2 regions of the Variovorax raffinosi genome follow, and region 2 is predicted to be linked to the other one. Evidence: predicted binding sites of a transcription regulator. Region 2 holds the regulator's gene; the other holds the start of a gene.

Region 1 (3,373 bases), on a different contig from region 2:
CCTTCTTTTCCTTCATTTCGACTTCGGTGGCAGCGCCAACCTTGATCACTGCAACGCCGCCAGCCAGCTTGGCCACGCGCTCTTGCAGCTTTTCACGGTCGTAGTCGCTGGTCGCTTCTTCGATCTGAACGCGCACTTGCTTCACGCGGGCTTCGATGTCACCAGCAGCGCCAGCGCCGTCGATGATGATCGTGTTTTCCTTGCCCACTTCGATGCGCTTGGCTTGACCCAGGTCGGCCAGCGTCACCTTTTCGAGCGTCAGGCCCACTTCTTCAGCGATGACCTTGCCGCCCGTCAGGATGGCGATGTCTTCCAGCATGGCCTTGCGGCGGTCGCCGAAGCCAGGAGCCTTGACAGCCACAACCTTCAGGATGCCGCGGATCGTGTTCACGACCAGCGTAGCCAGGGCTTCGCCTTCGACTTCTTCGGCAATGATCAGCAGCGGACGGCCAGCCTTGGCGACTTGCTCCAGCACCGGCAGCAGGTCACGGATGTTGCTGATCTTCTTGTCGAACAGCAGCACGAAGGGGTTGTCCAACAGCGCCGATTGCTTCTCGGGGTTGTTGATGAAGTAGGGCGACAGGTAGCCGCGGTCGAACTGCATGCCTTCGACGACGTCCAGTTCGCTGTCCAGCGACTTGCCGTCTTCCACGGTGATCACGCCTTCCTTGCCGACCTTGTCCATCGCGTCAGCGATGAGCTTGCCGATGGTTTCGTCGCTGTTGGCCGAGATCGAGCCGACTTGAGCGATTTCCTTCGACGTGGTGGTGGGCTTCGAAGCCTTCTTCAGCTCGGCGACCAGGGCCGTCACAGCCTTGTCGATGCCGCGCTTCAGGTCCATCGGGTTCATGCCGGCAGCCACCAGCTTGAAACCTTCGCGAACGATGGCTTGTGCCAGCACGGTCGCGGTGGTGGTGCCGTCACCGGCGTTGTCCGAAGTCTTGGAAGCCACTTCCTTCACGAGCTGGGCGCCCATGTTCTGCAGCTTGTCCTTGAGTTCGATTTCCTTGGCGACCGACACACCGTCCTTGGTCACGGTGGGGGCGCCGAACGAGCGTTCGAGCACCACGTTGCGGCCCTTGGGGCCCAGGGTCACTTTGACTGCGTTGGCCAGGATGTTGACACCCTCGACCATGCGTGCGCGGGCTTCTCCGCCGAAGACTACGTCTTTTGCTGCCATGATGAATTAACTCCGAATGGATTGGATATGAATGAATCGAAAGGGAGGAGAAGTCTTACTTCTCGACGACTGCGAACAGGTCGTCTTCCTTCATCACGAGCAGTTCGTCGCCATCGACCTTGACGGTCTGGCCGCTGTACTTGCCGAACAGGACGCGGTCGCCGACCTTGACGGTCAGTGCGGTCAGTTCGCCCTTGTCGGTGCGCTTGCCCGGGCCCACGGCCAGGACTTCGCCCTGATCGGGCTTTTCAGCGGCTGCGTCGGGGATGACGATGCCGGAGGCGGTCTTGGTTTCGCTGTCAACACGCTTGACGATCACGCGATCGGCCAAAGGACGAAGTTTCATTGCATCTCCTGGATATGGATAAGAAACGGGTTTGTGGTCGGGCGCCGGACTGGAAGACCGGCGGCCCATCGACTGGGAGCGAGGGCTGTTAGCACTCATCATCAGCGAGTGCTAATGATAAGGGCAATCGATGACCTTTCAAGGGCAGGGCTTGGTCTGGAGGGCTTGCTGGACGCCGTTTTCAGCCGATTTCGAGTGCTTCCCGGCCGGCTTTTGATCGCACGATCGTGCTTTTTTTAGGAGGAAGCTCTGGAGCTTTTGTAATTGGGGGCGGCCCGGTTTCCTTGGACTCTTTCCGCTATTTGGCCGGTGCATAGCTGGGCGGGAGCAAGAAGTGCGAGGTGAATCACTTCCGGGCGGGGGTTGCCCTGGATGTATTGGACGAAGAAGGTACAGCCATGAGCTGATAGCCGGTTCCGTACACGGCGCGCAGCACGAATCCGTTCTCGTGGCGAAGGTCCAGCCGCCTGCGCAGGCCCGCGGCGCAGACGTCCAGCGTCCGCGCTCCTTCGCGCTGAGGCGCGTCCTTCCATAGCGATTTCTGCAGCCAGCCTCGCGTGAGCACCTCGCCGACATTGCGAAACAGCGCCAGCGCGAAAGCGAACTGGCGCGGCTGAAGAATGATTTCGCGATCGTGGTGCAGCACGGTGTTGCTGCCGCCCAGGAATCGGTAGTCGCCCCGCACGAGGGTGTCTTCCGCAACATGGGCTTCTTGCCGCTGGGCGTTGCCCGCTCGCTGAAGCAGCAGGTGAATCTGCCAGTCCAGCTCCGCATCCATCGCTGTCGGCGCCTCGAGGTCGACGGCATCGCGCCACCGGGCGTCGTCATCCATCGGTAGCAGACGTTCCCGGCCGCCGTCCTGAGTCGCGAGAAGCGCCGGCATGCCGAGTACCTTGCACACGGCACGCAGGCTCGCATTCGTCATTTCATCTTGCGGGGCCAGCAACAACAGCAGGCTGAACCGCACGCCGTTGCTCAGCGTGGTCAGAAAATCGGGAGCGCCCGCGAATACGACGGACTGATGTCCCATGCGATCCAGCCTGCCCTGCAAGGCCGCCGTGCGCGTACCGTCGCTGCCTAGAATGGCGATCGACAACGCCCCTCTCACGCCGGTCATCATCTTCATTTGCAAATGTTCGTTGGTTCCATGGCCGGGGCGCCAGCAGGCCCGCACCGGCATCGCCGGGTTACTGGCTTACTGGGTATCGCGCGGCGCGTAGCTTGTGAAGTACCAGCCGTTGGACTCGAGCTTTTCGTAGAAGGTCTTGCCGCTGCCCGCTTGCGTTGCGAAGTCGACGTTGGCCCTGCCGCCTGCAGGCAGGCCCAGGCTGTCGTCCGGGTAGTGAGCGAGCGCCGCCGAGGCGTCGGCGCTCGCAGGTACCGGCAGGCAGATCCCGAGGCCGCGGAGGGCCGCAGACTCCCTGGTCAAGGGGTGCGCGCCTTCCGAACAAACGGTCGAGCGCGGATGCTCAATCGAACTCATAGCCCACACCCACGCCGATGTTGAACTTCTGGCCGCTGTAGCCGCCGTTGACCTTGTAGACCCACTTGCCGTTGTCCGAGCGCCCAGAGAAGCCGACGGCCATCGCGCTGTAGCCCGAGTAGTTGCCCACGCCGACCGACAGCAGCGTCTTGCCCGGTGTCATCGCCTGCGGCAGCGAACTCATCGCGGTGGCTATGGCCACACCCGAGTAGGCAATGCGCTGCGTGCTGCTGATCTGGCCTTGCAGTTGGCTCTGCGCGGCCGTCAATTGCCCCAGGTTGACGGCATCGGTCGGCGCGATGCCCGGCGCGACGTTGCTGATGCGCGTGCCGGCCGGCGCCTGGCCATTGCCCAGCATGACCTG
Region 2 (3,373 bases):
GCTCACGCCGGTGTGCTGGCGGAACTGCCGGGTGAACGTGCGGCGGCTCATGCCCGTGCGTGCGGCCATGTCGTCGATGCCGATCTCCAGCGAGGGGTTGATCAGCATCTCCCGGCAGGCTTGCGCAAGGCGTGGGTCGGTGGGCAGCGGGGCATTGAGCGACAGCGTCTTCATGTCCGCGATCTCGTGCAGCAAGAGATTCATCAGATGCGCATCGCGTCCGCCGAGCTTGTACAGCGCAGGCACATCGACGGCCTTCTCCAGCAACTGGCGCAGCAGCGGCGACACGTCGAGCACCCGGCAGTCGTCCGGCAGCCCCAGGCGTTGTGCCGCCTTGCTGCGGACATAGGTGTTGAGCATGGTCACCGCACCGCGCATCTGCATCGCGTGCTGCAGGCGGGCCGGCACCCAGATGGCACGTTGCGCCGGAACGACCCAGTTGCCTTTGTCGGTGAACACGGTGATCACTCCGCAGGCGGCGTACGCGAGCTGCCCACGCTCGTGGCTGTGCGAAGGAAACAGCTCGCCGTCCGGATAGTCGCGGGCCGTCACCACGGCATCGCGCGGTGTCTTCACGTAGGGATTGATGTCGATTTCTCGCATGGCCCGGATTTGACATCAATTGACCCACCATCGAAGGCGGGCCGGGTCGAAATCCAGCCAAATCACCTTGGCCGACGCCCTCCGCGCCGGCGCACCCGACGCGGAAATACCGACCATGCAAAAGAAACACCTGCTCCTGGCCATCCTCGTGACGGCCGTCTGGGGATTCAACTTTCCAATCACCAAGCTTGGCCTGGCCAGGGTCGACCCGCTGCTGCTCACGGCCATCCGCTTCACGCTGGCGGCCTTGCCCCTGGTGTTCATCGTCAAGCGCCCGCAGGTCGCCTTCGGATGGCTCGCGGCCTACGGGCTGATCTTCGGCGTGGCGATGTGGGCCTTGATCAACCTGGGCATCGCGTGGGGCGTGCCGCCGGGCAGCGCCGCCTTGCTGATCCAGTTCAGCGCCTTCTTCACGCTGGGCTGGGGCGTGCTGTTGTTCAAGGAAGGGTTGAGCCTGCCGCAGGTCGTCGGCCTCGTGCTGGCGGCGCTTGGATTGGTGGGCATCCTGTCGGGCCGTTCAGATGGAGCGACCCTGCTCGGCTTTTCCCTGGTCATGGTCAGCGCCGTGGCATGGAGCATTGGCAACATCGTCGTCAAGGTGTCCGGGGTACGCGAGATCTTCGCCTTCGTGGTCTGGGCCAGCCTGTTTCCGCCGATACCCCTGTTCCTGCTGACCTGGCTGTTCCACGGATCGGCGCCGTATCTCACGCTGCTCGATCATGTCGACGGCGTGGCCGTGTTTTCGCTGCTGTTCCAGGTCTACGGCGCCACTCACTTCTGCTACTGGGGGTGGAACCTGCTGCTGCGCGAATACCCGGTTTCGCGCGTGGCGCCGCTTTCACTTCTGATTCCGGTGTTCGGCATCGCCGGGTCCATCCTTATCTTCGGGCAGCAGCCCAGTGCTTCCGAGTGGACTTCGATTGCGCTGATCCTGGCTGCGCTGGCGGTCGGGCTGGTGAAGGGGCCGGCGGTTCTGGCCAGCAGGGCTGGGCAACGGGCATGAGTGGCTGCATCGCCCAAAGACGATCCACGAAGAAAGCAGCGTGATGCCTGCTTCTTCGAAGTATTTTCAAGGGGGAAGGGAACGTGGTGGTAGGCCGTGATGGGCTTGAACCATCGACCAACGGATTATGAGTCCGCTGCTCTAACCAACTGAGCTAACGGCCCACGCGGGCACGATTCTATTCGTGCCGCGCCACCCGCCCGCTCACTTGCGGTGGCTCAGCGCGTTGCCGATCAGCCGCGACGTGATGTCGACGATCTGGATCATGCGTTCGTAAGGCATGCGGGTCGGCCCGATCACGCCCAGCGTGCCGACCACCTGCCCATCGACCTCGTAGTTGGCGCTGACGATGGAGAGTTCCTCGAACGGCACCACCTGGCTCTCGCCGCCGATGAAGATGCGCACGCCTTCGGCCTTGCTCGACACGTCGAGCAGCCGCATGAGCTGCGCCTTCTGCTCGAAGAGTTCGAAGGCGCGGCGCAGTTGCCCCATGTCGCTGGAGAAATCGCTCACCGCGAGCAGGTTGCGCTCGCCGGAGATCACGACCTCGTCTTCCTGCGCCTCGGTCAGCACTTCGGAACTGACCTGCACCGCTGCCTGCATCAGCGCCGCGATCTCGCCGCGCAGTTTTTCGACCTCGGACTGCAGACGGTCGCGCACCTGCTCGATCGTCAGGCCCGCGTAGTGCGCATTGATGTAGTTGGAGGCCTCGACCAGCTGCGACTGCGAATAGTCGGCCTCCGGGAAGATCACCCGGTTCTGCACGTCGCCATCGGGCGACACGATGATCACCAGCAGCCGGTTTTCGGACAGCCGCAGGAACTCGATCTGCTTGAACACCGACGCGCGCCGGGGCGCCATCACGACACCCACGAACTGCGACAGGTTCGACAGCAGGTGGGCCGCGTTGGCAATCACCTTCTGCGGCTGGTCGGGCGCAAGGCTCGGCGTGCTCATCTGCTCGCGCTGGGCCGTCAACATGGTGTCGACAAAGAGGCGGTAGCCACGATGCGTTGGAATGCGGCCAGCCGACGTGTGCGGACTGGCAATCAGCCCCAGCGCCTCCAGGTCCGACATGACGTTGCGGATGGTCGCCGGCGACAGGTCCAGCCCCGAGGATCGCGAGAGCGTGCGTGACCCGACGGGTTGCCCGTCGGCGATGTAGCGCTCGACGAGCGTCTTGAGCAGCAACTTGGCACGGTCGTCCAGCATTGCAAGATTTTAGTGTTGTACTTCGAAAAGTTTGGGAAACAGAGGCGCATAGCCTAGCTCACCCGGCGAAGTCGCAAGCCGCCCCGGCCTCGACGTGTCACGCCAGCCCGCACGAGCGCAGAACGGACAGCCGTGGGGGACACCCCGAACATGAGTGCCACTTCTGCCAGAGTGAACCCTGCGGAATAAAGCACCCCCACGGTATCGGCCTCATCACCCGTCACCAGCGTACTGCGCCCAAACTGAACGCCACGCGCCATAGCTGCGACCCTGCCCGCTTGGCAGCGCTCTCGAATAATGGCTCGTTCAAGCTGTGCAACAGCACCCAGAATCTGCAGCACGAATTCACCCATCGCGGAAGACGTATCAATCGGCTCCGTGAGCGACTTAACTGCACACCCCGCGTGCTTCAGCCGGTCCAACAACTGCAGCAAATCTTTGAGACTTCGCGCCAGCCGGTCTAGCTTGTAAACCACCAGCGTACAGCCTGGACGCAACGACGCAAGCGCCCGGTGCAGCTCGGGCCGAGGTCCGATGCCGCTGGTCTTTTCGGAG

The links. Region 2 encodes HrcA, which represses chaperone genes, less so after heat shock. Its sites were predicted from a motif close to TTAGCACTCNNNNNNNNNGAGTGCTAA; they were not measured.
Region 1: groES (co-chaperone GroES) is a predicted target of HrcA. The motif match lies at 1,615-1,641, and genes of this name have one in related genera.

Annotation. Positions count from the first base shown of each region.
Region 1 is NZ_JBPJZR010000010.1:272,200-275,572, reverse strand. It holds gene groL (chaperonin GroEL) at 1-1,180, opposite strand, end outside; gene groES (co-chaperone GroES) at 1,236-1,526, opposite strand; gene ACSFB7_RS27205 (winged helix-turn-helix domain-containing protein) at 1,873-2,652, opposite strand; gene ACSFB7_RS27200 (hypothetical protein) at 2,722-2,955, opposite strand; partial or broken gene ACSFB7_RS27195 (YadA-like family protein) at 2,996-3,322, opposite strand.
Region 2 is NZ_JBPJZR010000015.1:92,573-95,945, forward strand. It holds gene ACSFB7_RS32165 (AraC family ligand binding domain-containing protein) at 1-603, opposite strand, end outside; gene ACSFB7_RS32170 (EamA family transporter) at 719-1,606, shown strand; tRNA gene ACSFB7_RS32175 (tRNA-Ile) at 1,694-1,770, opposite strand; gene hrcA (heat-inducible transcriptional repressor HrcA) at 1,811-2,818, opposite strand; gene ACSFB7_RS32185 (recombinase family protein) at 2,872-3,373, opposite strand, start outside.